4 regions of the Kitasatospora sp. NPDC004614 genome follow, and region 1 is predicted to be linked to each of the others. Evidence: riboswitches for the same ligand, from Rfam matches in the RefSeq annotation. Region 1 holds a riboswitch; each other region holds the start of a gene.
The links. A riboswitch is a leader RNA that binds a small molecule or an ion and turns the genes downstream of it on or off. The one in region 1 is predicted to bind cobalamin.

Region 1 (7,379 bases):
CCGACGGCGCGCCCGCCCCGGCCTGGATGTTCTCGCAGGGCGTCCGCAAGGGCCCGATCCTCCAGGTCTCCGGCCAGGGTCCGCAGGACCCGGCCACCGGCGAGTACCTGCACCACGGTGACGTGAAGGCGCAGACCCGCCGCACTCTGGAGAACGTCAAGGCCATCGTCGAGGCCGGCGGCGCGACCATCGAGGACGTCGTGATGTTCCGCGTCTACCTCACCAAGCGCGCCGACTTCCCGCTGATGAACGAGGTCTACGCCGAGTTCATCGACGAGAACATCAAGCCGGGCGGCGTCAAGCCGTGCCGCACCACCATCTTCGTCGAACTCCCGCAGGAGCCGATGCTGGTGGAGATCGACGCCCAGGCCGTCGTCACCGACTGACACCGCCCCGCGCCGCCCCCGCGCCGCCCCCGCCCCGCCCACCGGGCTCCGACGGGTTCCCGCTCGGGCGGCGCGGGCGGCCCCGGCTAGGCTGGCTGTGTCCGTATCGCGCCGGCCCCTGGAGTCCGCCATGCACGTCCTGATCCTCGGCGGCACCAGCGAGGCCCGCCGGCTGGCGGACGTGCTGGCCGCCGACCCGGCCCTGCGGGTGACCAGCTCGCTGGCCGGACGGGTGGCCCAACCGCGGCTGCCCGCCGGGGAGGTGCGGATCGGTGGCTTCGGCGGCCCGGCCGGCCTCGCCGCATGGCTGCGCACCCACCGGGTGGCCGCGCTGATCGACGCCACCCACCCGTTCGCCGAGACCATGAGCCGCAACGCGGCCCTGGCCGCCGCCGAGACCGGCACCCCGCTGCTGGCGCTGCGCCGCCCCAGCTGGCTGCCGCAGGACGGCGACCACTGGCACCCCGTGCCCAACCTGGCCGCCGCGGCCGACGCCCTGCCCGCACTCGGCTCCCGGGTCTTCCTGACCACCGGCCGGCAGGGCATCGCCGCGTTCGCGCACCTCAACACCCTCTGGTTCCTGGCCCGTTCGGTCGAACCGCCGGCGCCCCCGATGCCCGCGTCCGTCGAAGTCCTGCTGGAACGCGGGCCGTTCACCCTCGACGGCGAACGCGAGCTGCTGCGGACGCACCGCATCGACGTGCTGGTCACCAAGGACAGCGGCAGCGCCGCCACCGCCCCCAAGCTGACCGCCGCCCGCGAACGCGGCCTGCCGGTGGTCGTCGTCCAGCGCCCGGCCGCCCCACAGGGCGTGCGGACCGCCCCGGACGTCGCCGGGGCGGTCAACTGGCTGCGCGAGCTGGTGAATTAGTCCTCCGGGTAGCGGCGCGGCGTCCACACCACTTCACGGTCGCCGCCGCGCTGCACCCACTGCGTCTGGGTGGAGCCGATCAGCAGCAGGGTGCGCATGTCGACCTCGGCGGGGTCGAGTTCGGCCAGCGCGACGGTGCGCACCCGCTCGGTGGGGCCACCCACGTCCCGGGCCATCACCACAGGCGTCGCCGGGTCGCGGTACTCCAGCAGCAGATCACGCGCCGAACCCACCTGCGTGGTACGGGACTTGGACCCGGGGTTGTACAGCGCGAGCACCAGGTCGGCCTCGGCCGCGGCACGCAGTCGGTGGGCGATCACCTCCCAGGGCTTGAGCCGGTCGGAGAGCGAGATCACCGCGTAGTCGTGGCCGAGCGGCGCACCGGCACGGGACGCGGCGGCGTGCGCGGCCGTCATCCCGGGCAGCACGCGCACGGCGACGTCCCGGTACGGGTCCTGGCAGGCGGCCTCCAGCACGGCGGTGGCCATCGCGAACACGCCCGGGTCGCCCGACGAGACGACCGCGACCCGGCGGCCGCGACGCGCCAACTCCAGGGCGAATTCGGCCCGCACACCCTCGACCTTGTTGTCGGACCCGTGCCGCACCTGCCCCGCCCGGACCGGCACCCGGTCCAGGTACGTGGTGTAGCCGACCAGGTCCGTCGCGTTGGCGAGCGCCCCACGCGCCTCGGGCGTCAGCCACAGCGGCCCCGCCGGGCCGGTCCCGACCACCACGACCTCACCCAACGCCGGTTCGCCGTCGGGGAGTTCCCCTCCCTCTACCGCCAGCGCCTCGAAGGGCTTGCCGTCGGAGTCGAGGGCGGCGACCCGGCTGGGCAGGACGGCGACCGAGAAGTACGGCACGCTGTCGGCCTCGATCTCGGCGAGCCGGCCGGTGCGCTCACCTTCCATGGTGGCGCGCTCGACATACCGCGCCTCGTCCAGCCGCCCGGCCCGCTCCAGGGCGCGGCGCACGGCGGGGAAGGTGCGGCCGAGTTTCATGATGACGGCCGAGTCGGTGGCGGCGAGGCGCGCCGTCAACTCCTCCTCCGGCAGGGTGCCCGGGATGACCGTCAGGACCTCTTCGGCCTCCACCAGCGGGGCGCCGAGGCGAGCGGCGGCAGCGCTGATGGAGGTGACGCCCGGCACCACCTCGGTGGGGTAGCGGTGCGCGAGGCGCTTGTGCATGTGCTGGTAGGAACCGTAGAACAGCGGGTCGCCCTCGGCGAGGACGACCACCATCCGCCCGGCGTCGAGGTGCGCGGCGAGCCGGTCGGACGCCTCCTGGTAGAAGTCGTCCAACGCGCCCCGGTATCCGCCCGGGTGGTCGGTGGTCTCCACGGTGACGGGGTACATCAGCTGCTCTTCTATCTGGCCGCCCGCCAGATAGCGCTCCGCGATGGCCCGGGCGTGCGAACGCCCGTGCCGCGCACAGTGGTAGGCGATGACGTCGGCCCGGCCGATGAGTTCGGCGGCGCGCACCGTGATCAGCGACGGATCACCCGGCCCGACACCGACGCCGTACAGCCGCCCGGCCGCCGACTCCCCGGCCGCCGACTGCCCGGCCCCGTCGATTTCCTGACGCTCAGTCATTCCTGTTCGCTCGCAATCGCATTGATCGCGGCAGCGGCGATCGCGCTGCCGCCCCGGCGGCCCCGGACCACCAGGTGTTCCAGTGCGGCCGGGTGTTCGGCCAGGGCCTGCTTGGACTCGGCGGCGCCGATGAAGCCGACCGGGACGCCGATCACGGCGGCGGGCCGGGGCGCGCCGGCCTCGATCAGCTCCAGCAGCCGGAACAGCGAGGTCGGCGCGTTGCCGACGGCAACCACGGCGCCCTCCAACCGGGGTAGCCAGAGTTCCATCGCGGCGGCACTGCGGGTGGTGCCCATGGCACGGGCGAGTTCGGGCACCGACGGGTCGGTGAGGGTGCAGATCACCTCGTTGTCGGCGGGCAGCCGCTTGCGGGTCACGCCACTGGCAACCATGTTGACGTCGCAGAGGATCGGCGCCCCGGCACGCAGGGCACGCCGGGCGTCGGCGACCACGTTCGGCGACCACAGCAGGTCCTCGACCAGGTCGGTCATGCCGCAGGCATGAATCATCCGCACCGCGACCTGGGCCACGTCGGCAGGCAGCGCGGCGAGGTCGGCCTCGGCGCGGATGGTGGCGAAGGACTGGCGGTAGATGGATGCGCCGTCCTTCTCGTAGTCGATCATTCGGTCCTCCGCCATTCGGCATTGCGCGCCTCGGCGACTGCCTCGGCGATGTCGTTCTCGGCGCTGTTGCGCTCGGTGCTGTCGTTCTCGGCGCTGTGGTTCTCGGCGCTGCGGTTCTCGGCGCTGCGGTTCTCGGCGCTGTTGCGCCCGGTGCCGTTGCACCCGGTGCCGTTCTGCCCGGTGCCGTTCTGCCCGGTTATGTCGTTTTTGGTGCTGTTTTTGTCGCCGGTGTTGCAGCCCGCCGAGTTGATCCCTGCGCGGATTATCTCCGCGTAGATGTTCTCCTCGGCGCCACCCCCCGCGACCCCCCTCCCACCGGACCCGATACCCGCACGGACAATCTCGGCGCCGCCACCCCCCGCACCCCGACCGACCTCGCGGGCCCGCCCGTCCACGGCGACCCGGTATCCGGTTGCGGTGGCCAGCACGTCGACCCAGCGACCGGCCGGGTGTCCGCAGCGCCGTTCGCACCCGGACCAGTGAACGGGCAGCCCCACAGCAGGAACGGCGGCTATCGCGCGCACGGCCTGCGCACGAACGTCGGCAAGCGCTTTCCCGCAACCGGGCAGACCGGTGCAGGCGCTGACGCCCTCCCAGGGGCCTCCGGACTCGACCCGGAAGCCCGCGTCGGCGAGGCGTGGCAACCAGTCGGCACCGGCTCCGGGCACCACGACGCCCCGCCACGGCGTGAGCCGCACGCTCGCGCCGCCGCCGCCGCTCGCGCCGTCGCACCCCTCCCCCGCCGACGCCAGCGCGTCCGCCAGCAGTCGCCACTGCGCACTGGTCGCACGGCCGAACCGCAGCCCGACCGACACCCCGCCACCGCGACCGCCACCACCACCGCCGCCATCACCGCCACCACCACCACCGGGGATCGCACCCAGCACCGGTCGCTCCCCCGTGAATCGCGGCAGCGGCACGTCGCCGGCGGGCAGTTCGGACTGCACTTCGCGCAGGTGCCAGGCACGGCCGGCGGCCAGGTCGAGGAAGTGGCGGGCGGCGTCGAGGGCGGCGGGGACGGGGTGGTCGACGGTGGAGGCGTGGTCGGCGCGGCCGAGGCGCAGCAGGGCGCGGCCGTCGCCGATTGCGATCAAGGTCACATCGGCGTCGAGGGCGGCGGTGTCGCCGCGGCCGTCGTCGAGGGCGAACAGGAACTTGCCGGAGAGTCGGGCGGCCCAGGGTGCGGCGCACAGGGCGGCGTCCAACTCTCGCACCCAGTACGGGAGATCGACGCCCGGGGCGCCGCGGCCGTCGAGGCCGGCGAGCGGGGAGGCGGCGATGTTGCGGACGCGTTCGTGGGTGTCGGAGGGCAACAGGCCGACGGAGCGGAGCCGTTCGGCGAGGTCGGTGGCGCACTGTTCGCGCAGGCCGCGCAGCTGGAGGTTGCCGCGGGAGGTGATCTCGACTTCGCCGTCGCCCAGCGCGTCGGCCGCGTCGGCCAGGGCGAGTAGCTGATGGTACGTCAAGTAACCGCCGGGGAGGCGGAGTCGTGCGAGTTGGCCGTCCTCGGCGGGGTGCAGGCGGAGCGCGCCGGGGCAGGCGTCGGCGCGGCCTCGGTCGGGCCCGACGAAGGGTGCCGCAAGGGCGTCGGGTGTGGGTGGCATGGCGGCGAGCATACCCATGGCCGCGATTCGCGCCACCGCCCCGACCACCGCCCCGACCAGCAGCCCGGCCACCACCCGAGTGGCAGCCCCAATCGTCGCCCGGAGCTCGCCCGAAGGTCCCGCGCCAGAGTCAAATCCCCAGGTCAGCACGGGTTCCCGGGGGCGGAACCGGTGGGGCGTCGCAGGTCACACTCCCGCCGACGGGCCATCAACCCGTACGATGCTGGGCGGGCACCTCTCGGGGTGTCCGCTGCCAGCGACGGCACAGCGGAGGAAGTCCGGTGAGAATCCGGTGCGGTCCCGCCACTGTGACCGCGGCTCAGTGAGCCGTGGGAGCCAGGAACTCCGGCCGTCCTCCACTGCCCGGGGCGAGGACCCCGAGGAAGGTCCGTGCCATGCGCTGCCGCATGCCCGCATCCCGGCGGGTGCCCGTGGGCTCTGTCCCCACCGGGGCATCCACCGGGCCGTCGTCCGTTGCGACATCCCCCGGGCCGTCCGTCGCGACGTCCACCGGGCTGTCCATCGCACCGCCCGTCGGGCCGTCCCACGTCCTCGATCACACCTGTGCTCCCACCACCGGGTTGACCGGGTTGCCCGGGTTGTCCGCGCTGTTCGAGATGCCCGGGAGGGCTTTCGCATGATCCTGCTGCTGTCCACGTCGGACACGGACCTGCTGAGTGCCCGGGCGTCGAGCGGGCCGGTGCGGTTCCGTTGGGGCAATCCGGCACGCCTGGATCCCGCCGAGCTGCCTGCCCTGCTGGAGGGTGTGGAGCTGGTGGTGGTGCGGCTGCTGGGTGGGCGTCGGGCCTGGCAGGAGGGGCTGGACGTGCTGCTCGCGGGGCCGCGTCCGGTGGTGGTGCTGACGGGTGAGCAGGCGCCGGACGCGCAGTTGATGGAGTTGTCGACGGTGCCGGCGGGCATCGCGGCGGAGGCGCACGCGTACTTGGCGCACGGTGGTCCGGAGAACCTGGCGGAGCTGGGTGCGTTCCTGTCGGACACGGTGCTGCTGACAGGTCACGGGTTCGCGCCGCCGGCCTCGGCCCCGTCCTGGGGTCCGCTGGAGCGCACCGCCCGCACCTCGGAGGGCCCTTCCGTCGCGGTGCTGTACTACCGGGCGCACCACATGAGCGGCAACACGGCGTTCGTGGAGACGCTCTGCCGGGCGATCGAGGACGAGGGTGCGCAGGCCCGCGCGTACTTCTGCGCGTCGCTGCGCGGCGCGGAGCCGGAGCTCCTGGCGGAGCTGGGCGCGGCCGACGTGATCGTGACGACGGTGCTGGCGGCGGGCGGCACCCGGCCGGCCGACGCGCAGGCGGGTGGGGACGAAGAGGCTTGGGACGCCGGGGAGTTGGCGGCGTTGGACCGGCCGATCCTGCAGGCGCTGTGCCTGACCTGGTCGCGGGCGCAGTGGGCGGGCAGTGACGACGGGCTGTCTCCGTTGGACACGGCGACGCAGGTGGCGGTGCCGGAGTTCGACGGTCGGCTGATCACTGTTCCGTTCTCGTTCAAGGAGGTCGACGAGGACGGGCTTACGGTGTACGCAGCGGACCCGGAGCGTGCGTCGCGGGTCGCCGGGATCGCGGTGCGGCATGCGCGGCTGCGGCACACTCCGGCGTCCGAGCGGCGCCTCGCCCTCGTTCTGTCCGCTTATCCGACCAAGCATGCGCGGGTCGGCAACGCGGTCGGCCTGGACACCCCGGCCTCGGCGATCCGGCTGCTGGAGCGGCTGCGCGCGGAGGGCATGGACCTGGGCGACAGCCTGCCGGGTCTGGACACCGGGACCGGGCACGGCCACGACGGCGACGCGCTGATCCACGCGCTGATCGAGGCGGGCGGCTACGACCAGGCGTGGCTGACGGAGGACCAGCTGTCCCGCAACCCGGTGCGCATCCCGGCCGCCGACTACCGGCGCTGGTACGCCACGCTCCCGGCGGCGCTGCGCGAGCAGGTGGAGGAGCACTGGGGTCCGGCGCCGGGCGAGCTGTATGTCGACCGGTCGCAGAACCCGGACGGCGACATCGTGCTGGCGGGTCTCCGGTCGGGCAATCTGCTGGTGCTGATCCAGCCGCCGCGCGGGTTCGGCGAGAACCCGGTGGCGATCTACCACGACCCGGATCTGCCGCCGAGCCACCACTACTTGGCGGCGTACCGCTGGATCGCGGCGGCGCAGCAGGACGGCGGGTTCGGTGCGCACGCGGTGGTGCACCTGGGCAAGCACGGCAATCTGGAGTGGTTGCCGGGCAAGACGGCGGCACTGTCGGCGGAGTGCGGTCCGGACGCCGCCCTCGGCGATCTGCCGCTCG
Region 2 (7,379 bases), on a different contig from region 1:
CAGCGGGAGTTGGACGTCCCGGCCTCGGTGGTCGGGTAGAAGTTGATGTCGATCACGCGGTCGAGGAAGGTGACCGCGGTGCGCACGGTGGCGTCCAGGCGGTCCCAGTCCATCGCGTTGATCAGGTCGTCCGCCGAGGCGCCTGGGGCGACGTGCGCGCCCAGGTTGACCGAGCCCAGGTTGCAGACTGCGGTCTCGGAGTCGTCGGTGACCTCCAGGATCTCGGTGCACAGGTTCGAGGAGTGCACCGTGCGGCCCGGCAGCGCGGTCTGGTTGGCGGCGCGGTTGGAGGCGTCCTTGAAGGTCATCCAGCCGTTGCCGGTCTGCGCCAGGGTGCGCATCATCCGGGCGTACAGGGTCTGCGCCGGGATGGTGCGGACGGCCTTGCCGGCCAGCTCGGCCTTGCGGTAGGCCTCGTCGAAGTCGGCGCCCCACAGGTCGACCAGCTCGGGGACGTCCGCCGGGGAGAACAGCGACCAGTCCTCGTTGGCGTTCACGCGGCGCATGAACTCGTCCGGGATCCAGTGCGCCAGGTTCAGGTTGTGGGTGCGGCGGGCCTCTTCGCCGGTGTTGTCGCGGAGCTCCAGGAACTCCTCGATGTCGGCGTGCCAGGTCTCCAGGTACACGCAGGCCGCGCCCTTGCGCCGTCCGCCCTGGTTGACCGCCGCCACGGAGGAGTCCAGGGTGCGCAGGAACGGGACGATGCCGTTCGACTTGCCGTTGGTGCCGCGGATCAGCGAGCCGCGGGAGCGGATCCGGGAGTAGGACAGGCCGATGCCGCCGGCGTGCTTGGACAGCCGGGCGATCTGCGCGTAGCGGTTGTAGATCGAGTCCAGGTTGTCCAGCGGCGAGTCCAGCAGGTAGCAGGAGGACATCTGCGGGTGCCGGGTGCCGGAGTTGAACAGCGTCGGGGAGCTGGTCAGGTACTCCAGGCGGCTCATCAGCTTGTAGAGCTCGGCCACCTCCAGCACCGACTGCTCGGAGTTGCCGACCGCCAGGCCCGCCGCCACGCGCAGCAGGAAGTGCTGCGGGGTCTCGACCACCTTGCGGGTGATCGGGTGGCGCAGCAGGTAGCGGGACTGCACGGTGCGCAGGCCGAAGTACTCGAAGCGGTCGTCGCCGGCGGCGTCGATCAGCGAGTCGAACAGCGCGGTGTGGGCGGCGACGAACTCGGCGGTCGCGTCGCCGATCAGGCCCTCGGCGTGGCCGACGGCGATCGAGGCGGAGAACGAGGTGACGCCCTGGGTGGCGGCCTCGTCGGCGATCTCCATCGCCAGCAGGCGGGCGGCCAGCTTCGAGTACTGCGGGTCCTCGGCGATCATCGACGCGGCGGCCTCCACGGCCAGCCCGCGCAGCTCGGCGAAGTCCGAGCCGGCGTGGCGGCCGCGCAGCGCGGCGGCGGCGACGTGGCCGGGGTCCACCTGGGGGAGGTCGGTGCTGCGGTCGGTGAGCAGCCGAAGCAGTGCCGCACCGGGGTCGGTGAAGGCGTCGGCGGAAGCCTGGGACGGCAGGGTGACTGAGGCGGCGACGGTCAAGGCGCACTCTCTCCTGTGGCGGCGGCGGACGTGGCTCAAGGTGTCCGGTGGCGCGCGTGCGGCAGGGGAGGACGGCACGCCGAAAACGCTCGATCGGCGCGCGAAAGACCCACCCCCGGCCCGCCCGCGAGGCCGGACGGCAAAACAGTGCTGCATGGCGTCTGCGGGGATGCCGTGTCGCACACCGTCGGTCAGGTCCTCGGACTGCGCGGGCGTTGCTACAGCCCGCTCACCGTTGCGGGGCAGTCCCGGATTCGCACCGGGTTCCCCTGCTTCGACAGCGAGGTCGAGCATACATGTTGTGGCGGCTGGAGCTGGCGGCACCAGATGTAGTAGCGCGTGTCGCGTTGGAGGTGCCGCGCGTAGACAACGGAAACCGCGCCGGAGCCGCCTCGGAACGGCCGCAGAACCGCCGCAGAACCGCCTCAGAACCGCATCGTGTAGACCATCAGGTCCACGCCCGGGGCCGCCTCCCAGTCCCGTCCGGGGGTGCGGAGGAAGCCCAGAGCATCGTAGATCCGGTGCGCCGCGGTCATCTCCGGCCGGGTGGAGAACGCCATCCCGGCCAGTCCGAGTTCCCGGCTGCGGTCCATCGCCGCGCGGACCAGCGCCCGTCCGACGCCGCGCCCGCGGGCGGCCGCGCCGACCGCCAGCATCCGGATCTCGCCCTCGTCCGGGAGCGCGACGTCCGCCCAGGGGGTGCCGCCTGCGGCGAACGTCACGCAGCCGAGGACCGTCCCGTCGCCGTCGACGGCGACCAGCAGCTCGGCCTCCCGGTTGCGGCGTGCGGTGTCCCTCAGCAGTTCGACGTAGCCGGACGCGGGGTCGGTGTGGCCGTCGCCGACGAAGGCTTCGATGCTGACCTCCCCGGCTCCGGCGAGGTCGTGGTCGAGGGCGCGGCGGACGATCGGGGAGTGCATCCGGACAGTGTGCCGGACCGCGTCCGGCGCGGGTCGGCCAGGTCCGGGTCGAAGGGGTAGCCGGTCGGGCGGTGCCGTTCGGGCCGGCCCGGGCGGCCGTTGCGGTTCAGGTCGCGGCCGACCAGAACGCCGAGGAGTCCGAAGCTGCCGATGAGGCCCAGCAGGGCGAGCGCGGAGGTCATGGCCCCACTCTCCGCGCCGCGGCACCCCGTCACGAGTGGCAGGAACGCAGCATTGCCACGAAATCCTGCCACTGCCATGCTGGACGGATGCTGAGGAACGTCGCGGTGATCGTGCTGGAGGAGATCCACCCCTTCGAACTGGGCGTGGCCTGCGAGGTGTTCGGCCTGGACCGCAGCGACACCGGCCTGCCGGTGTACGAGTTCGGCCTGGTCGGCGACCGGCCCGGCCCGATGCGCACCCACGCCGGCTTCGACGTCCACGTGCCGTACGGCCCGGAGCGGCTCGCCGAGGCGGACCTGGTGATCGCCACCGCCACCGGCATCCGCGACCACTACCCCGAGGCGCTCTGCGAGGCCCTGCGGGCCGCCCACGCGCGCGGCGCCCATACGCTGTCGATCTGCTCCGGCAGCTTCCTGCTCGGCGCCGCCGGCCTGCTCGACGGCCGCCGCAGCACCACCCACTGGCGGTACGCCGACGTGCTGGCCGAGCGCTTCCCGCTGACCACCGTCGAACCCGACGTGCTGTACGTGGACGACGACCCGGTGATCACCTCGGCCGGCACCGCCGCCGGCATCGACGCCTGCCTGCACCTGGTGCGCAAGGTGCAGGGCGCCGAGGTGGCCCGGGAGATCGCCCGCCGGATGGTGGTCGCCCCGCACCGCGACGGCGGGCAGGCGCAGTTCGTCACCCGCCCGCTGCCCGAGGGCGACGGCGAGTCACTGGCCGGGACGCTGGAGTGGATGCGCCACCGCCTCGACCGGGAGACCAGCGTGGACGACCTCGCCCGGCACGCCCACATGTCCCCGCGCACCTTCGCCCGGCGCTTCCAGCAGGAGACCGGCACCACTCCGCACCGCTGGCTGACCGGCCAGCGGGTGCTGTTCGCGCAGCGCCTGCTGGAGTCCACCGACGAGAGCGTGGACGCGGTCGCCGCCCGCTGCGGCTTCGGTAACGCCGCCACCCTGCGGCACCACTTCGGCCGCCGCCTCGGCACCACCCCGCAGGCCTACCGGCGGGCCTTCGGCGGGCCCGGCGGCCTCGGGCGGGCTGCCGAGCGGCAGCCCGCCTGACGGCCGCTCAGGACAGGTGCGAGGTCTGGTTCCAGCCGGACGGCCGCAGCCGGCCCTCGCGGGCCCGCCACAGGCTGGTCGAGCAGTTGCCCACCGGCGGCAGCGCCAGCAGCTCCTCCTCGCCCAGCCGGTCCAGCACGTGACGCAGCATCAGCACCGTGCAGTCGTGGGCGACCAGCAGCACCGGCCGGCCGGCCTCCTCCTCGTTCAGGTCGCGCAGCAGGCCGCGCACCCGCAGCGCCACGTCCAGCCAGGACTCGCCGCCGGGCGGCCGGTAGTACAGCTCGCCCATCCGCCGTCGGCGCTCCGCCTCGGCGGGGTGGTCGCGTTCGATGGCGGCCTTGGTGAGCATCTCCAGCACGCCCAGCTCGCGGTCGCGCAGCCGCTCGTCGTAGCGGATCGGCAGGCCCACCGGGACGGCGCCCAGCCCGGACGCCTGGGCGAGGGCGATTCTCGCGGTCTCCGCGGTGCGCACGTACGGGGAGCACCACACCGAGCGGGGGCGGTCGGCGGGCGGCAGGGCGGCCCACCAGCGGCCCAGGTCCTGGGCCTGGGCCTGGCCGCGCAGGGAGAGCGGGATGTCGGCGTCGCGGCAAGTGATCGGGACGGTCAGGGCACCGGTGGAGTCCGCGTGCCGGAACTCCACGTTGGCGGTGGACTCGCCGTGCCGGGTGGCGATCAGGACCGACGGCAGCCGCCGTCCGCCGTCGGCCTGGGTGCGGTGCCCGTTGCGTACCGTGGTGAGGTCGGTCATGGCGGTGGCTCCCCGTTGTCGGTGCTGCCTCGGTGGTGCTCGTCTCTCCCGTGTCTCTCCCGAAAAGGGCGGTCATAACAGATGATCGCGCCGTCACCCCAGTGTCGATCGAGGCAACGGCGCGACCCAAGGGCGCAAACGGGGGCGGGTTGCGCCCCCGCACGCGTCAGTGCGCCAGCGTGGGCTGCGGGGCACGCTCCACAGCCTCGTCACCGGCCTCCGCGGAGTAGTCGGCCTTCGAGGTCTCGTCGACGCCCTCCGGGGCCTTCAGGGCCCGCAGCACCAGCGTCAGCACCACCGCGACGAGCAGGTTCAGCACGAACCCGGTCAGGCCGATGTAGCCGATCTCGCCGATCACCGGGATCTTCGCGGCCGACCCGCCGAAGTGCTTGGTGGCCGGCGAGGACACCCCGTACGCCCGCCAGGTGCCGTAGATCATGCCGGTCGCCCAGCCCGCCAGCAGCGCCCAGCGGTGGAACCACCGGGTGAACAGGCCCGCCACCAGCGCCACGGCGGTCTGCAGGATCCACACGCCGCCCAGCAGCTGCATGTTGATCGCCGCCTGCTTGTCCATCACCAGCACGAACGCCAGCGCGCCGACCTTCACCAGCAGCGAGGCGATCTTCGCCACCCGGGTCTCGTCGGCCGGCGTCGCGTCCGGCTTCAGGAACTCCTTGTAGACGTTGCGGGTGAACAGGTTCGCCGCCGCGATCGACATGATCGCGGCGGGCACCAGCGCGCCCACCCCGATCGCCGCGAACGCCACCCCGGTGAACCAGCTCGGGAACATGTCCGCGAACAGCTGCGGAACGGCCAGCTGGGCGTTGAAGTGCTTGTCGCCCTTGCTCACCCCCGCGGCGATCGCCATGAAGCCCAGCAGCGCCAGCAGACCCAGCATCAGCGAGTACGTCGGCAGGATCGCCATGTTGCGGCGCACCGTGTTGCGGGACTTCGCCGCCAGCACGCCCGTCACCGAGTGCGGGTACATGAACAGCGCCAGCGCCGACCCGAACGCCAGCGTCGCGTACGACCACTGCCCGGCCGGCCCGACGAGCATCGACCCCGGGGCCTTGCCGGTCACCGGATCGGGCTGGAACTTGTGCGCCGCCGCGTCGAAGATGTGCCCGTAGCCGCCCAGCCGCATCGGAATGTAGATCACCGCGACCAGGATCACCACGTACACCAGGGTGTCCTTGACGAAGGCGATCAGCGCCGGCGCCCGCAGGCCCGACGAGTACGTGTACGCCGCCAGCACGCCGAACGCCAGGAACAGCGGCAGGTCCTTCAGGAACCAGTTCCCGGTGCCGCCCACGCCCAGCACGTCCAGTACGGCCTGGATGCCCACCAGCTGCAGCGCCACGTACGGCATGGTCGCCAGGATGCCGGTCAGCGCCACCGCCGCCGACAGCCCGCGCGACCCGTACCGTCCGCGCACGAAGTCCGCCGGCGTCACATAGCCGTGCACCCGCGACACCGACCACAGCCGGGGCAGGATCAGGAACACCAGCGGGTACGCGATGATCGTGTACGGCACCGCGAAGAAGCCCGCCGCGCCCGCGCTGTAGACCAGGGCCGGCACCGCGATGAACGTGTACGCGGTGTACAGGTCGCCGCCCAGCAGGAACCAGGTGATCCAGGTGCCGAAACTGCGGCCGCCCAGACCCCACTCGTGCAGGTGCTCCGCGTTGTCCGCCCGGCGCCAGCGCGCGGCCAGGAAGCCCATCACGGTGACCGCGGCGAAGAACAGCAGGAAGACCGTCATCGCGGTCCAGTCCACGTGCTTCACAGCTGCTCACCCCCGTCCGGCTGGGCGGGCACGGGGAGCGGCCCGGCCGAGGCGGCGGCCTTGCGGGCCGCCTCGTCACGGCGCAGCAGCAGGTACGCGGAGGTGGTGAACACCGCCGACAGCGGCACCCACATCAGCTGGTACCAGTAGAAGAACGGCATACCGCCGAGCGCCGGGTCGGTCTTGCTGTACGACGGCACCCACAGCACCACCACGATCGGCACCAGCAGGCACAGGCCGGCCAGCACCCGGGCGGGGGAAACCGCGGGCAGTGCGCCCGCGGATGGCGTTTGAGACGACACGAGCGGCTCCCGGATGACGAGGAGTCACCTCACTGGCACCGCACCGCACATTGCTGTACGTCCGCCGGGCAGCACCTTCGGTGATCGAAAGGTCTCCGCGAGAGTAGGGCAGGGGAGTGACTTGTGTCACTACCCTGTCAACTTCGTGTTACGCCGCGCCTATGCGGGCCGCTGCAGCCTGGTCGTGAACTTGTACCGGTCCCCGCGGTAGATCGACCGCACCCACTCCACCGGCGCGCCGTCCGCGTCGAAGGAGTGCCGGGACAGCTGGAGCATCGGCAGGCCCAGGTCGGAGCCGAGCAGGCCGGCCTCGCGCGGGTTGGCGAGGGTGGTCTCGATGGTCTCCTCGGCCTCGGCGACCGTCACCCCGTAGACCTCGCGCAGCGCGGTGTAGAGCGAGTTGTGCTTGGCGAGGTTGCGGCGGAGCGCGGGGAAGCGCTTGGCCGACAGGTGCGCCACCTCGATCGCCATCGGGTCGCCGTTCGCGAGCCGGAGGCGCTCGATCCGCAGGACGCGCCCGCCGGGCTTGATGTCCAGCAGCGGGGCGAGCCGCTCGTCCGCGGAGATGTACGCGACCTCGACCAGGCGGGAGGTCGGCTCCATGCCCTGGGCGCGCATGTCCTCGGTGTAGGAGGTCAGTTGCAGCGCCTGCGCGACCTTCGGCTTGGCGACGAAGGTGCCCTTGCCCTGGATGCGCTCCAGCCGGCCCTCGACCACGAGTTCCTGCAGTGCCTGCCGGACGGTGGTGCGGGAGGTGTCGAACTGGGCGGCCAGTGCCCGCTCCGGGGGCACCGGGGTGCCGGCCGGCTGGGTCTCGGTCAGCTGCAGC
Region 3 (7,379 bases), on a different contig from region 1:
TGCCCGAGGGGCATGTGGTGCATCGGTTGGCCGGGTTGAACGGGGAGCTGTTCGGGGGGCGGGCGGTGCGGGTTTCGTCGCCGCAGGGGCGCTTCGCGGAGGGGGCGGGGCTGCTGGACGGGCGGGTGTTGGAGGTTGCGGAGGCGCACGGGAAGCATCTGTTCCTGGGGTTCGGCGACGACTGGCTGCATGTGCATCTCGGGTTGTACGGGAAGTACGAGTTCGGGGTGGGGGAGGCCCCGGAGCCGGTGGGGCAGGTGCGGTTGCGGATGGAGAACGGGAGTGGGTACGCGGATCTGCGGGGGCCGACGGCGTGCGAGGTGCTGACGCCGGGGGAGAAGGCGGCGGTGCATCGCAGGCTGGGGCCGGATCCGTTGCGGCCGGGGGAGGTGGGGGATGCGGCGTGGCAGCGGATCTCGCGGAGCGGGACGACGGTGGCCGCGTTGCTGATGGATCAGAAGGTGCTGGCGGGTGTCGGCAACGTGTATCGCGCGGAGGTGCTGTTCCGGTTGGGGATCAGTCCGCACCGGGCGGGGCGGGATCTGAGCCGGGCCGAGTGGGACGCGATCTGGGCGGATCTGGTGGCGCTGATGCATGACGGTGTCGCGGCGGGGCGGATCGACACCGTGCGGCCGGAGCACACGCCGGAGGCGATGGGGCGTCCGCCGCGGGTGGACGACCACGGTGGTGAGGTGTACGTGTACCGGCGGCAGGATCAGCCGTGTCTGGTGTGTGAAACCCCGGTGCGGACCGAGGAGTTGGCGGCCCGGAACCTGTTCTGGTGCCCGCGCTGCCAGCAGGCATGACGGGTCGTCATCACGGAGGGTAGTGGGGAAGCCTTGACGGAAGGTTGACCGGCCCTTGGGCGAGGGGTTCGGGGCGCGCTCCTATTGTCGGGTCCATGCCCGTGCAACCGTTCCAGGGCCCGCGCCCGACTCCGGCCCTTCCGGTCCTCCCGTACCGCAAGCCCACCAAGGGGCGTGACTACTGGGTGCTGGACGATGTCCTGCCGGATCCGGATGCGGTGCGGGCCCGGCATCTGGCGCGTACCGACTGGGACGAGGGGTATCCGCACAGGCCGGAGCCCTGGCCGGGGTTGCGGGCGATGCCCGGGCTGGAGCCGGAGGAGTTGGCGCACGTCGAGAAGCTGGTGCGGGAGACCGTGCAGGCGCCGCGGATCTGGGCGTTGAGCGAGGCCGAGGGCGGCACGTTCAACCACAACTGCGTGCAGGTGGTGGGGGAGGGGGAGTGCGAGCCGCGGCCGCACACCGATTCGCGGTCGCTGTGCCGGTACGCCGCCGTGCTGTACCTCAACCCGAACGTGCCGAAGCGGTGCGGGACGAGCTTCTACCGACAGAGCCTGCCGGGGGGCCGGCTCGGCGGGAACACCGTGGTCGCCCCGCACAACAATCTGGTGGACGCGCTCGGCACCCGTTTCGTCCCGCCGGACTCGTTCACCGAGGATCTGGCCGTTCCGCACCGCTACAACCGGCTGCTGCTGTACACCGCCAACCTGATGCACACCGCGACCGAGTACTACGGCTCCACCCTGGACGAGAAGCGGATGACCTGCGTGTTCTTCTGGATGGCGTGACGCGCCGTCAGCCGCCGGGCGGGCGTGATCTTCGACACCTGCGCGGTGTGACGCTCTTGCCGCCGCGTGGTGGCCGGATCTACGGTGGGCGGGCCGTGGTGTTCGGGAAGCCGGTGCACTGTGCTCGTCACAGGAGTCCGGAGCGGCCCTCGCCACTGTGATCGGGGAGTCGTCGGCTCCCACCTCGTGCCACTGGCCGCTCGCGGCCGGGAAGGCCGGGCGCCGACGCCGAACACCCCGTCAGCCAGGAGACCGGCCACGGCATCTCACGAAGTGATCCACGAGGTGCTGGAGCGTGATGCGCGGATGACCGCGTCCAATTCGACCGTGCCCGGAAACGTCCCGGGCTCCCCTCTTCCTGCTTTCCGCTGGCGGCGCGAGGACACCTTGCGCACCGCCGGCCTGATGGCGGTGATCCTGGCCCTGCACGTGGCGGCGTTCGGGACGCTGCTGTTCCTGGTGGTGCCGGAGAAGTACCAGGTGGGTACCCAGGTGTTCGGCGTGGGCCTGGGCATCACGGCCTACACGCTGGGCATGCGGCACGCCTTCGACGCCGACCACATCGCGGTGATCGACAACACCACCCGCAAGCTGATGGCGGACGGCCGCCGGCCGGTCTCGGTGGGCTTCTGGTTCGCGCTCGGGCACTCCTCGATGGTGGTGCTGATGGCTGCGCTGGTGGCCGGCGGGGCGGCGCTGGCGGGCACCCTGATGGACGAGGGTTCGACGACCCATCAGGTGCTGGGCACCATCGGCACCACCGCGTCGGGGGCGTTCCTGTACCTGATCGCGGCGCTCAACCTGGTGGCGCTGCTGGGCATCCTGCGGGTGTTCCGGGCGATGCGGGCCGGTGAGTACGACGAGGCCGAGCTGGAGAAGCACCTGGACTCGCGGGGCTTCCTGGCCCGGATCCTGGGCCGGGCGACCCGTTCGATCACCCGGCCCGGGCAGATGTTCCCGGTGGGCATGGTGCTGGGCCTGGGCTTCGACACCGCGACCGAGGTGACCCTGATGGTGATGGCGGGTTCGGGTGCGGCGTCCGGCCTGCCCTGGTACGCGATCGTCTGCCTGCCGCTGCTGTTCGCGGCCGGGATGAGCCTGTTCGACACGCTGGACGGCACGTTCATGAACTTCGCCTACCAGTGGGCGTTCTCCAACCCGGTCCGCAAGGTGTACTACAACCTGACCATTACGGGGCTGTCGATCGCGGTGGCCTTCGTGATCGGCACCATCGAGCTGGTCGCGGTGCTGCACGACAAGTTCGGCCTGGACGATCCGGTGTCCGGCTGGATCGCCGGACTCGGTCTGGAAAACGTCGGCTTCGTGATCGTCGGCCTGTTCGTGGTGGTCTGGGCGGCGGCGATCGGCTACTGGCGGATCGCCCGGCGGTCCAAGGCCTTCGCGGGGGCAGGGGCCTGAGAACGCGCGGCCTGACGGGAAGTCAACCTGCGGCCAGGATCAGCGTTCCGGCGACGGCCAGTCCGGCGCCGACCACCTGGACCCGCAGCAGCCGTTCCTTGAGCAGGCCGCGCGCCATCAGCGCCGTCACCACGGGGTAGAGCGAGGCCAGCACCGCCGCCACCGCGACCGAGCCCAGGTGGGTGGCGGCGGCGTACAGGCCGTTCGCGGCCACGTCGGCGACGCCGACGGCGGTCAGTGAGGGCAACGAACGGGCCGCGCCGCGCAGTTCGACCGGCTCCCGGCGGGCGGCGGCGGCCAGCATGCCGATGCCGACCACCGCGTTGGTCAGTCGTTGCACGCACAGCGTCAGCAGCAGTCCGCCGCCGGCGCTGCCATGCGCGATCAGGGCGAGCACCGCGCCGAACGCGAACGCGGCGGAGAGGGTGAGGACGAGGACCCGGCGGCTCACAGCCGGTCCGCCGCGCTGCGGGCCGCCGGCCAGCGCGACCCCGGCGATCGCCACCAGGATCCCCAACCCCTGGACGGCGCCCGGCCGTTCGCCGAGGAACAGGCCGACGCCGATCGGCACCAGCACGCCGACGGTGGCCAGCGGTGAGACCACGCCCATCGGCCCGAGCGCCAGTGCCTTGTAGAAGGCGAGCAGCGCGACCGGCCCGATCACGCCGGCCGCGACGGCGTACCAGAGCGCGGGGCCCGCGTCGGCCCAGCCGCCGGTGGCGGTGACGGCCAGGACGAGGACCAGGGCGGCGGCGGTCTGCGAGAGGACCACGACGCCGAGCGCGAACATGGACGCCCTCGCGGCCCGCTCCGGCGTCAGCCGCGGCATGGTGGTCCAGATCGAGCAGGCCCGCACCAACCCCAGTGTCGGCACCGTGGTCCGGCTCGCCGACGCCCTCGGCGTCTCGATCGCCCGGCTGCTCGACTACGACGAGACCTCGGTGGTGCGGATCATCCCCGCCGAGGACGCCGTGCGGCTGTGGAGCGGCCCGGACGGCGGCAGTGGCGTCCTGCTGAACGGCATCGAGGCCCCCGGCCCGCTGGAGCTGTGGACCTGGCACCTGCGCCCCGGCGAGACCCACGCCTCGGACCCGCACCCGGCCGGCACCGTCGAGATCGCCCGGATCGACGAGGGCGAACTCACCCTCGTCCTCGACGGCCGCGCCCACCGCATCCCGGCCGGCTCCACCGCCTCCTACGAGGCCGGAACCGCCCACAGCTACCGCAACGAGGGCACCGGCGACTGCCGGCTCACCCTGGTGGTCTCCGTGCCCCCGCCGGCCGGCAAGTGAGCGAAGGGCCCCGGGAAGCTCCCGGGGCCCTTCGCCGCACGTCTGTCAGAGGCCGTACCTGCGCCGGTACAGCTCCACCCGGCCCGCGGTGTCCAGCAGGCGGGCCTTGCCGGTGTAGAACGGGTGGCTCGCGGAGGACGTCTCGACGTCCACCACCGGGTACGCCCGCCCGTCCGTCCACTCGACCGTCCGGCCGCTGGTGGCCGTGGATCGGGTCAGGAACGACAGGCCGCCCGTCTTGTCCCGGAACACCACCGGACGGTACTCGGGGTGCACTCCCTGCTTCATCTGCTCCTCCTTCGCCAAGCCTTCAACAGCCTTCGAACGCCCTCAACTGCCCTGTGGTCAGCGGGTTTCGCGGAACTCCACGTGCCGCCCGGCCACCGGGTCGAACTTCCGCAGGACGATCCGGTCGGGGTTGTTCCGCCGGTTCTTGCGGGTCACGTAGCTGAAGCCCGTGCCCGCCGCCGACCGGAGCGTGATCACCGGTCGCAGCTCGCTGCGCGCCATCTCGAACCTCCACTCTCGGCAACGATTGCCGTTTTCATGTGGCCACAACACGCCCCTGCCCCGCCGCATTCCCGCCCCGATCGGGCCCGTTCCGACGGGCGGCCCCCGGGCCCCGTTCGTAGGCTCGGAGACATGTCCGACGCGCACGCCGCCCGACGCGAACGCCTCCGCGAGTACTGCAGCGCCTCCGGAGCCGACGCCGCGCTGATCACGCGCGCCGCCAACGTCCGCTACCTCACCGGCTGCCCGCCGTGCGGCGCCGCGCTGCTGCTCACCCGCGAACGCGCGGTGCTGGCGCTGCCGCAGGACGTGCCGCCCGAGGAGTCGGTGGAGCGCGAGGTGGACGAGGAGGTCACCCGGCTGGCGGCGCCCGCCGAGACGGACGCCGCGGTGGCCGCCGCCGAGGCCGCCGCCCGGCTGCGGGTGCGGGACCTCGCCGTCGAGGAGCACGACCTGACGGTCGCCCGGCACCGCGCCGTCGCCCGGCAGGCCGAGCCGGCCCGGCTGCTCGACCTGGACCGGGCGGTGGAGCGGCTGCGGGTGGTCAAGGACGAGCACGAGCTCGCCGACCTGCGGATCGCCGCCGAGATCGCCGACCAGGCGCTCGGCGAGCTGCTCGAATCGATCCTGGTCGGCCGCACCGAACGCCACCTGGCGATGGAGCTGGAACGCCGGATGATCGACCACGGCGCCGACCGGGCCGCCTTCCCGGTCTCCGTCGGCACCGGCAGCCACTCCGGCTTGGAGCGCCACCAGCCCACCGACCGCCGGGTCGAGGAGGGCGACTTCCTCACCGTCGCGCTGGGCGCGCAGTACCGCGGCTACGGCATCTCCACCGCCCGCACCTTCGTGATCGGGGCCGCCCCCGCCGCCTGGCAGGTCGAGCTGCACCGCCTGGTGTTCCGCGCTCAGCGGGCCGGCCGGGAGGCGCTCGGGCCGGGCGTCGAGCAGCACGTCCCGGACGACGCGGCCCGCTCGATCCTGCAGGCCGCGGGCCACGCCGAGCACGCCGTCCACCCGCTCGGGCACGGCATCGGCCTGGAGATCAGGGAGGCGCCGCGCCTCGGGCCCGCCGACATGGGTAAACTGGACAATCGCGTGCCGGTCACCGTCGGTCCAGGAGTGCATCTCCCGGGCCGGGGCGGCGTCCGGATCGAGGACACGCTCGTGGTGCGGCCTCCCGAGGAGGGCGGGCCCGAGCTGCTCACCATCACCACCAAGGAGCTCCTCGCGCTGTAGCCCAACGGGCTCCGGCGGCGCACTGCTTGGTGTTCTTTGACAGCGGACATATCAGGAGTAAGTGCGCCCGTGGCTTCCACGAATGATCTCAAGAACGGCATGGTCCTCAAGCTGGACGGCGGCAAGCTCTGGTCCGTCGTCGAGTTCCAGCACGTCAAGCCCGGCAAGGGCCCGGCCTTCGTTCGCACCAAGCTGAAGGAGGTCCTCTCCGGCAAGGTCGTCGAGAAGACCTTCAACGCGGGCGTCAAGGTCGAGACCGCCAATGTCGACAAGCGGACGATGCAGTACTCGTACCGCGACGGCGAGACCTTCATCTTCATGGACATGGACACCTACGACCAGGTCCCGGTCGACGCCGCCACCGTCGGCGACGCCGCCAAGTACCTGCTCGAGGGCTTCGAGGCCCTGGTCGCGCAGAACGAGGGCGTCCCGCTGTACATCGAGCTCCCCGCCGCGGTCGAGCTGGTCATCTCCGAGACCGAGCCGGGCCTGCAGGGCGACCGCTCCACCGGTGGCACCAAGCCCGCCACCCTGGAGACCGGTGCCGAGATCCAGGTGCCGCTGTTCGTCACCACCGGCGAGAAGGTCAAGGTCGACACCCGCGACGGCAGCTACCTCGGCCGGGTCAAGTAATCGTGGCCTCTGCTCGCACCAAGGCCCGCACCCGGGCCTTTCAGATCCTGTTCGAGGCGGACCACCGCGGCGTGGCCCCCGAGCGGGTGCTCGCCGACTGGGTCGCGCGCTCGCGCGACCCCCGTCCGGACGAGGGCATTCCGCAGGTCGCGGAGTACACCATGCAGCTGGTCGAGGGCTACTCGCAGCACGCGCGCACCATCGACGACCTGATCTCCACCTACGCGGTGGGCTGGACGCTCGACCGGATGCCGATCGCGGACCGCAACGTGCTCCGGCTCGGTGCGTACGAGCTGATCTGGGAAGACGGCACCCCCGACGCGGTCGTCCTGGACGAGGCCGTCGAGATTGCCAAGGAGTACTCCACGGACGAGTCGCCGGCCTTCGTGAACGGCCTGCTCGCCCGCTTCCTGGAGCTCAAGCCGACCATTCGTCGCTGAGCTCGCACTGCCTGTTCGAAGGCCGTCGGACCTGTTGGTCCGGCGGCCTTCGCGCGTAAGCTACCGGCAAGTAATGTGTTTTGGCGTCTGCGCAGAAGGGCCTCAGCCATGCCGGAGACCACCAGCGAGTTCGACCGGGGCATCGCGCTCACCCCGCACCCGGACGAACCCGGCCGCTATGACGGCGAACTCGGCGACGGCTGGCAGATCGGCGGCGGCGTCAACGGCGGACTGCTGCTCGCCTTCGCCGCA
Region 4 (7,379 bases), on a different contig from region 1:
GGCGCTCGGCGGGGACGGTGGTGAGCGCCAGGCGCAGCAGCAGGACGGTCTCGGCGGGGAACGGAACGCGCGGCGAGTGGATGTCCCACACGCCCGGGCCGACCTCGGCCGACCAGCCGGCGGCGGCCAGCTCGTGGGCGACCTGCATGTGCGAGCGGGCCGCCTCCAGGGAGATCACGTCCGCGTCCAACTCGCCGATGGCGCCCAGGATGTCGCCGAACTCGGCGTAGCACATGTGGGTGTGGATCTGGGTGTCGGAGCGCACCGGCGAGGTGGCCAGCCGGAACGCCCCGGTCGCCCAGTCCAGGTACCCGGGCCGCCCGGCCCGGCGCAGCGGCAGCGTCTCGCGCAGCGCCGGCTCGTCCACCTGGATCACCGCCGCGCCCGCCGCCTCCAGGTCGGCGACCTCGTCGCGCAGCGCCAGCGCGACCTGCCGGGCGGTGTCGGCGAGCGGCTGGTCGTCGCGGACGAACGACCAGGCCAGCATGGTGACCGGTCCGGTCAGCATGCCCTTGACCGGGCGGTCCGTCAGGTTCTGTGCGAACGCGTACCAGTCGACGGTCATCGGGGACGGGCGGGAGATGTCACCGGCCAGCACCGGCGGCCGCACGTACCGGGTGCCGTAGGACTGCACCCAGCCGTGCCGGGTGGTCAGGTAGCCGGTGAGCTGCTCGGCGAAGTACTGCACCATGTCGCTGCGTTCGGGTTCGCCGTGCACGAGCACGTCCAGGCCGGCCTGTTCCTGGCAGGCGATCACCTCGCGGATCTCGTCGGCCATCCGCGCGTGGTAGTCCGCCTCCTCCAGCAGTCCGGCGTTCAACTCGGCGCGGGCGGTGCGCAGTTCGTCGGTCTGCGGGAACGAGCCGATGGTGGTGGTGGGCAGCGGCGGCAACTGGAGCCGGGCCCGCTGGGCGGCGGCGCGGACGGGGTACGGGTCGGCGCGGCGGGTGTCGGCGTCGGTGACGGCGGCGGCGCGGGCCCGGACGGCCGGGTCGCGGGTGATCGGGGATGCCGCGCGGGACGCCAAGTCGGCCCGGTTGGCAGCGAGTTGGGCGGTGACGGCGGAGGTCCCCTCGCGCAGGGCGCGGGCCAGCAGGGCCGTCTCGGCGGCCTTCTGCCGGGCGAACGCCAGCCAGCGGCCGATCTGCTGGTCCAGGTCGCGCTCGGCGACCACGTCCAGTGGGACGTGCAGCAGCGAGCAGGACGGGGCGACGTCCACCCGGTCGGCGAGGCCGAGCAGGGTGGCGAGGGTGGCCAGCGACTTCTCCAGGTCGTTGATCCACACGTTGCGGCCGTCCACCACGCCCGCGACCAGCCGCTTGCCGGGCAGGCCGCCGACCGCGGCGAGATCGGCGAGGTTGCCGGCGGCCGGTCCGGTGAAGTCCAGCGCCAGACCCTCGACCGGGGATTCGGCAAGTACCGGCAGGGCCTCGCCGAGGCGGTCGAAGTACGAGGCGACCAGCAGTTTCGGACGGTCCGTCAGCGCGCCGAGGTCGCGGAACGCGCGGGCGGCGGCGTTCAGTTCGGCCGGGGTGCGGTCCTGGACGAGCGCCGGTTCGTCCAGTTGGGCCCATCCGGCGCCGGCGGCCCGCAGTTCGGCCAGCAGTTCGGCGTACACCGGCAGCAGCCGGTCCAGCAGGGTGAGCGGCTCGAAACCGTTCGCGGTTCCGGGCGCGGCCTTGGCGAGCAGCAGGTAGCTGACCGGGCCGAGCAGCACCGGGCGGGCCCGGTAGCCCTGGCCGAGTGCCTCGCGGAGCTCGCCGACCTGCTTGGCGGAGTTCGCGACGAACACCGTGTCCGGCCCCAACTCCGGTATCAGATAGTGGTAGTTGGTGTCGAACCACTTGGTCATTTCGAGCGGCGCGAGTTCCTGGGTGCCGCGCGCCATGGCGAAGTAGCCGGCCAGCGGGTCGGCGTCCACCGCGGCCCGGTGCCGGGGCGGGATCGCACCGACGGCGACGGTGGTGTCCAGCACGTGGTCGTACAGCGAGAAGTCGCCGGTGGGGACTTCGGTGATGCCGGCGCCGGCCAGTTGACGCCAGTTGGCGCAGCGCAGTTCGGCGGCGGCGGCGAGCAGCGCGTCAGCGGCGACGGTGCCCTTCCAGTAGCCCTCGACGGCCTTCTTCAGTTCCCGGTCGGCGCCCTGACGGGGGTAGCCGTGGACAGTTGCCGCGGCTGTGGACCTCGTGGTCAAGGGGACTCTCCTTCGCGAGCCTCGAACCTGGGTCCGACGACACCGCGGAAAGCGAAGGCCCGTGAGTCGTGCGGCGCTGTCAACTGCGCCTGCCCGACCGATGGTTGGCCGACCCGCCCGCGAGGTCACCGGAGGCCGGGAGCGAGCCGTCGCACCCGGGCAACGGGCAGGTCTTCGGACTCGCGGGCCCCGCCCGGGCCGACGCCCGGACACCTACTGGCCGTCGCTTCCCGGGCCCGTCCGGACCCAGTGCGTATGACGGCGGTCGTTCCCACTCACCGCTGCGGGGCAGTCCCGGATTCCCACCGGGTTCCCTCTTACGACGCGCCTGCCCAGAGGCAGTGCGCGAACCAGTTGCGCGATCAGTCTAGAACGAGGCGGACGGGTGGGGGAGTTGGGCTCCGCACCCGTCCGCTCGATGGGGTGTGCGGGGTCAGTCCTCGGTGCGGCGCAGCAGGTAGCTGTCCATGATCCAGCCCTTGCGTTCGCGCGCCTGCTCGCGCAACTCCGCGATCCGGTCCGCCTGTTCGGCGAGCGGACCGGAGGCCAGGATCTCGTCCTCGGTGCCCAGGTAGGCGCCGTAGTGGATGTGCACACCCGCCGGGTCGATCTTGGTGAACGCGGCCTGCCCGTCCAGCATCACCACCGCGTCTTCTGAGCCCGGCCCGAAGCCTTCGGCGGCGAGGCGGCGCCCCGTGGTGATCCGCACCGGCCGCGCGGTGCGGGTCAGGGTGGTGCGGTGGCGGGCGGCCAGGACCGAGATGCTGCTGATGCCGGGGATGACGGTGTACTCGAACTCGGTGCGGCCGCGCGCCAGGATCCGGTCCAGCACGGCGGTCACGCTGTCGTACAGCGCCGGGTCGCCCCAGACCAGCAGGGCACCGGTCTCGCCGTCCGCCAGCTCCTCGATCACCGCCTGCTCGACCAGATCGGCCCGCCGCTCCCGCCACTCCTCGACGGCCTCCCGGTACGCGGCCGTGCTCCGGTCGCGCGCCGGGTCGATCAACTCGACCACCCGGTGCCCGGGCCGCCCGTGCTCGGCGATCATCTGTCGCCGCAACCGGATCAGGTCCTGGCGCTCCTCGGGCTTGTCCAGCAGCAGAAACGCATCCGTGCGGCCGATCGCCTTGACCGCCTCCAGAGTGAGGTGGTCGGGATCGCCCGCGCCGATGCCGATGACGAGAAGGGTACGCATGACGCCGATTCTGCCTGGTCCCTCCCGCGCAGCCGCAGGTGGGAGGCACGTTGGGGAACGGATGCTCCGTCAACCAGCTGCCGCCTTCGAACTCGGCCGGGTGTCGTCCTTCCGCGGGGGCCGATCCCGAGGGGCGCGGTGGACCAGGGCGGTGCAGGGGTGGGCGAACGGTTTTCGGCCCCGATCCGGCGGTAACGCCGCAGGTGGGACGCGGTCTGTTCACGGACCCGGCGGCCTGCCAGGCTCACCGCGCCGGACACCGACCAGGAGGGGCAACGGAGATGACAGGACTTCGGCAGACACTGACCAGATGGATCGCGGTGATGGCCGTCCTGCTGGGCGCCGTCACGCTTGTGAGCGCGCCGACGGCGCACGCCGCTCCGGCGGTGGCACAGGGTGCTCCGGCAGTGGCACAGGCCGCTCCGGCAGTGGCGCAGGGAGCGACGACCACCATCTGCGGGTACACCCCCGTCCCCGCAGGCTGGGTGATCACCAGCGAGAACTGGGCCGGGTGCAGCGGCTACGGGCTGTTCACCATCACGGAGTTGGGCGACGCCACCACCATCCAGGCCTGCTCCAACTCGCCCGTCCCCGACCACTGGGTGATCACGGCGATGCAGACCGGCCCGACCTGCGGCAGCAGTTACCCGCTGTACTCGCTGCTGAAGGTCACCACCCAGACCACGCTCCAGGACTGCGCCCAGTCCGCGATCCTCCCCGGCTGGGTGATCACCGCGGTCCAGACCGTCTCGCCCGCCTGCGGCACCTACGGGACGTACACCGTGACGCTGATCCCGCCCACGGCGACCTCGTACCAGGCCTGCGCGATGTCGCCGATCCAGGACGGCTGGGTGATCACCTCCTCGCAGAACGGCGCCGGCTGCGGCAACTACCCGCAGTACTCCCTGCTGAAGGTCACCACCCAGACCACGCTCCAGGACTGCGGCCAGTCCGCGATCCTCCCCGGCTGGGTGATCACCGCGATCCAGCCCAACTCGCCCGCCTGCGGCACCTACGGGACGTACACGGTGACGCTGGTGACCACCCAGACCTCGCTCCAGGTGTGCTCCAACTCCCGCATCCCCGACGGCTGGGTGATCACCACGATGCAGAGCGGCGCCGGCTGCGGCAGCTACCCCGGGTACTCGCTGGTCAAGGTCGCCGACCAGACGACGCTCCAGGTCTGCGGCCAGTCCGCGATCCCGTCCGGGTACGTCATCACCCAGGTGCAGAGCAACAATTCGGCCTGCGGCACCTACAACGTCAACACCCTGACGAAGGTCACCACCCAGACCAGCCTGACCGTCTGCGGACAGTCGCCGATCCCCGCCGGCTGGGTGATCACCCAGGCGTTCGGCAACTCCGGACTGTGCGGGGTCTACACCGTGTACACGCTGACGAAGGTCACCACCCAGACCTACCTGGTGGTCTGCGGCCCGTCCCCGATCCCGGCCGGCTGGGTGGTCAGCAACCAGGTCAACGGCTCCCAGTGCGGGACGTACACCGTGCTGCTCATCACCAAGACCTCCTGACCCTCCGCCCCGCGCGCCGGGCTCTCACCTGCGGGGCCGGCGCGCGGGCTCCACGGTTCCCACAGCGGGAACGGGTTTCAGTGGGCATGAGTGGAACGGCTTCGGATCGCCGGAGTGAACGGGACGGGCGGACCCGGGTCCTGGTACGCGGTCGGCGGACGGCTGGTGCTGACGTCCGCGCATGTCTTCGTCGACCGTGTGGAGCCGCTGTTCGCCTGCGCCGAGGGGTTGGCGGTGCGGCGGGGGCTGTGCCGGCGTGGGTGGTGACGGTGGTCAGTGGCAGGTCGGGTCCTGCTGGTGGTTGTCCGGCGGGGCCGCTGCCGCGGGAAGCGGGTCGGCGGCGTCTTGAGGGTTTCCCGGAGGCGGTTCACTGACGGGGCGTCGGGCGGGTAGCGCCGCCGCCACCGCTCGTCCCCGACCGCTCATCGTCTGGCGTCCTCGTCGCGGTGATTCCGTAGTACCGCGGGCGGGCGGACGTCGCGGCGCAGCAGGTAGATGCCGGAGGCCGCCGCCAGGGCGGCCATGCAGGCGGCGAAGACCAGGCCGGCGTGGGTGAGGCCGAGCGGGCCGCTGAGCAGGCCGATGCCGATCACCGGTACCGAGATGCCGAAGTACGCCACCACGAACAGCGCCGACAGCACCCCGCCGCGCTCCTCGGCGGGGGCCGCGTCCGCCACTTCGCCGACGGCTCCGCGCAGCCCCATGCCCTGGCCGGTGCCGCCCACCAGCGCGGCCAGGACGAGTGGCGTCAGGGTGTCGGTGGCGAGGGACAGGGCGAGCAGGCCGAGTCCGGCGATCAGCACCAGGCAGCCCAGCGGGATCGCCCGGGCCGCGCCGAGTCGGGGCACCAGCAGCTGGCCGCCGGTGGACGCGAAGAACGCCAGGCAGACGATCGCGCCGACCGCGGCGTGGTTGTGCACGTCCAGGTTCTCGGCGAGGAACGCCGGGCTGACCGAGGTGAACACCCCGAGCAACGAGAACCCGGCGAACGCGGCGATCCCGGCCGGCACGAACACCCCGCGCACCTGCGGCGGCAGACTCGGCCGGCGCGGGCGCGCCGCACGCAGCGGTTCGGCGTCCGGCACCGTCTCGGGCAGCGACCAGGTGACGGCGAACGAGGCGGCCAGCAGCGCCAGATGGACCAGGTACGGCAGCGTCAGCGGGTGGGAGGTGTACTCGGCGAGCAGCCCTGACAGCAGCGGGCCGAGGCCGAGGCCGCCCATGTTCGCGGCGGTGGCCACGAACCCGGCGCGGGCCTGGCGGCCGGGCGGGGCGAGTTCCAGCACGTATGCGGTGGCGGTGCCGGTGAACAGGCCCGCCGACAGTCCGGACAGCAGCCGGCCCAGGAAGAGCAGCGGCAGACCCCCTTCCGCCAGGAACGCCACCGCGGCCGCCGCCGCGCAGCCGAGCCCGACCAGCAGCACCGGGCGCCGCCCCACCGCGTCCGAGACGTTGCCGACCAGCAGCAGCACGCCGATCACCCCGAGCGCGTAGACGGCGAACACCACCGTCACCATCAGCTCGGAGAAGCCGATCTGCTCCTGGTACAGCCCGTACAGCGGCGTGGGCAGCGTGGTGCCCGCCATGCAGACGGCGAACGCGCCCGCCGCCCCCAGGTACCCCGAACGCTGACGACCGGTCATGCGCCCCACGTAACCACGGGCCCGCCGCCCCCGCTCCCGGGCGGAGCGAAGGCGCAGGTCAGGGGTGTCGGTGACGCACTGTTGAATGGGCGCCATGACTGTTCGTGAACTGGTGTCCCTGCTGCCCGAACCCGCTGTGCTGCGCGACCGCTGCCGGGCGATCGCCATGCTCGACGTGATCCTTGACGGGTACGGCCTCATGCACACGTTCGTGCCCGGCTGGCGGGAGGGCGTGGATCTGGCGCGGATGGAGAACGGCGGGGGCGACCTGTACGCGATCGTGTTCGACCCGGCCGGGGTGTTCCTCTACGGCTTCGACCACGAGAGCGACGCGACGCCGTGGCGGGAGGAGGACCGCGCGCACTGGCCCGGGCTGCTCGACGGGCTGCCCGCTTCGCTCGCCCGCTACGCGAAGGAGCCGGAGTTCCAGTTCGAGGGGTTCTTCGACGCCTCGGTGTGCGCGTGGCGCGAGGCCGGTGACAGCGCCTGGCGGTGCGGGCCGGTGGAGTTCGGCCCCCACGAGTCGGACGGCGGCGGCTGGCTGTTCGACCTCGTCGTGGACGGGAGCCCGGACGCCTTCGTGGGTTTCGCCGAGGACTACTACGAGCGGTCCGTCGATCGGGACGCGGTGGCAGCCGTCCTGGCGGGCGCCCCGCTGACCCGGGCCGTCGTCGCGTCGCTCCGGGCCTCGGCGGACTTCGACATCGTCGCCGGGCAGGCCCGCAAGCTGGGTTGGGCCGTCGTGGGGGAGGCTGCCGCCGGGTGAGTGAGACTCGGGGATTCGGGGCCCGGCCTGCGGGGGAGTGGGTGGGGCG

Region 2: another riboswitch for cobalamin. It lies ahead of ACFYST_RS24855 (ribonucleoside-diphosphate reductase subunit alpha); the one in region 1 lies ahead of cobN (cobaltochelatase subunit CobN).
Region 3: another riboswitch for cobalamin. It lies ahead of ACFYST_RS12500 (HoxN/HupN/NixA family nickel/cobalt transporter); the one in region 1 lies ahead of cobN (cobaltochelatase subunit CobN).
Region 4: another riboswitch for cobalamin. It lies ahead of metE (5-methyltetrahydropteroyltriglutamate--homocysteine S-methyltransferase); the one in region 1 lies ahead of cobN (cobaltochelatase subunit CobN).

The regions. Positions count from the first base shown of each region.
Region 1 is NZ_JBIALR010000001.1:1,109,582-1,116,960, reverse strand. It holds gene ACFYST_RS04875 (RidA family protein) at 1-386, shown strand, start outside; gene ACFYST_RS04870 (cobalt-precorrin-6A reductase) at 517-1,257, shown strand; gene ACFYST_RS04865 (precorrin-2 C(20)-methyltransferase) at 1,254-2,849, opposite strand; gene ACFYST_RS04860 (precorrin-8X methylmutase) at 2,846-3,472, opposite strand; gene ACFYST_RS04855 (hypothetical protein) at 3,469-5,076, opposite strand; cobalamin riboswitch at 5,301-5,439, shown strand; gene cobN (cobaltochelatase subunit CobN) at 5,714-7,379, shown strand, end outside.
Region 2 is NZ_JBIALR010000013.1:98,871-106,249, reverse strand. It holds gene ACFYST_RS24855 (ribonucleoside-diphosphate reductase subunit alpha) at 1-1,535, opposite strand, end outside; cobalamin riboswitch at 1,708-1,840, opposite strand; gene ACFYST_RS24850 (GNAT family N-acetyltransferase) at 1,961-2,455, opposite strand; gene ACFYST_RS24845 (helix-turn-helix domain-containing protein) at 2,725-3,708, shown strand; gene ACFYST_RS24840 (histidine phosphatase family protein) at 3,716-4,462, opposite strand; gene mctP (monocarboxylate uptake permease MctP) at 4,629-6,224, opposite strand; gene ACFYST_RS24830 (DUF3311 domain-containing protein) at 6,245-6,550, opposite strand; gene ACFYST_RS24825 (GntR family transcriptional regulator) at 6,710-7,379, opposite strand, start outside.
Region 3 is NZ_JBIALR010000004.1:72,171-79,549, forward strand. It holds gene ACFYST_RS12490 (Fpg/Nei family DNA glycosylase) at 1-806, shown strand, start outside; gene ACFYST_RS12495 (DUF6445 family protein) at 902-1,594, shown strand; cobalamin riboswitch at 1,674-1,870, shown strand; gene ACFYST_RS12500 (HoxN/HupN/NixA family nickel/cobalt transporter) at 1,901-3,013, shown strand; gene ACFYST_RS12505 (EamA family transporter) at 3,036-3,803, opposite strand; gene ACFYST_RS12510 (XRE family transcriptional regulator) at 3,802-4,305, shown strand; gene ACFYST_RS12515 (type B 50S ribosomal protein L31) at 4,351-4,593, opposite strand; gene rpmG (50S ribosomal protein L33) at 4,651-4,815, opposite strand; gene ACFYST_RS12525 (aminopeptidase P family protein) at 4,948-6,054, shown strand; gene efp (elongation factor P) at 6,124-6,687, shown strand; gene nusB (transcription antitermination factor NusB) at 6,690-7,127, shown strand; gene ACFYST_RS12540 (thioesterase family protein) at 7,236-7,379, shown strand, end outside.
Region 4 is NZ_JBIALR010000026.1:32,813-40,191, reverse strand. It holds gene metE (5-methyltetrahydropteroyltriglutamate--homocysteine S-methyltransferase) at 1-2,194, opposite strand, end outside; cobalamin riboswitch at 2,342-2,564, opposite strand; gene cobF (precorrin-6A synthase (deacetylating)) at 2,628-3,389, opposite strand; gene ACFYST_RS33460 (hypothetical protein) at 3,671-4,921, shown strand; gene ACFYST_RS33455 (MFS transporter) at 5,344-6,564, opposite strand; gene ACFYST_RS33450 (hypothetical protein) at 6,659-7,330, shown strand.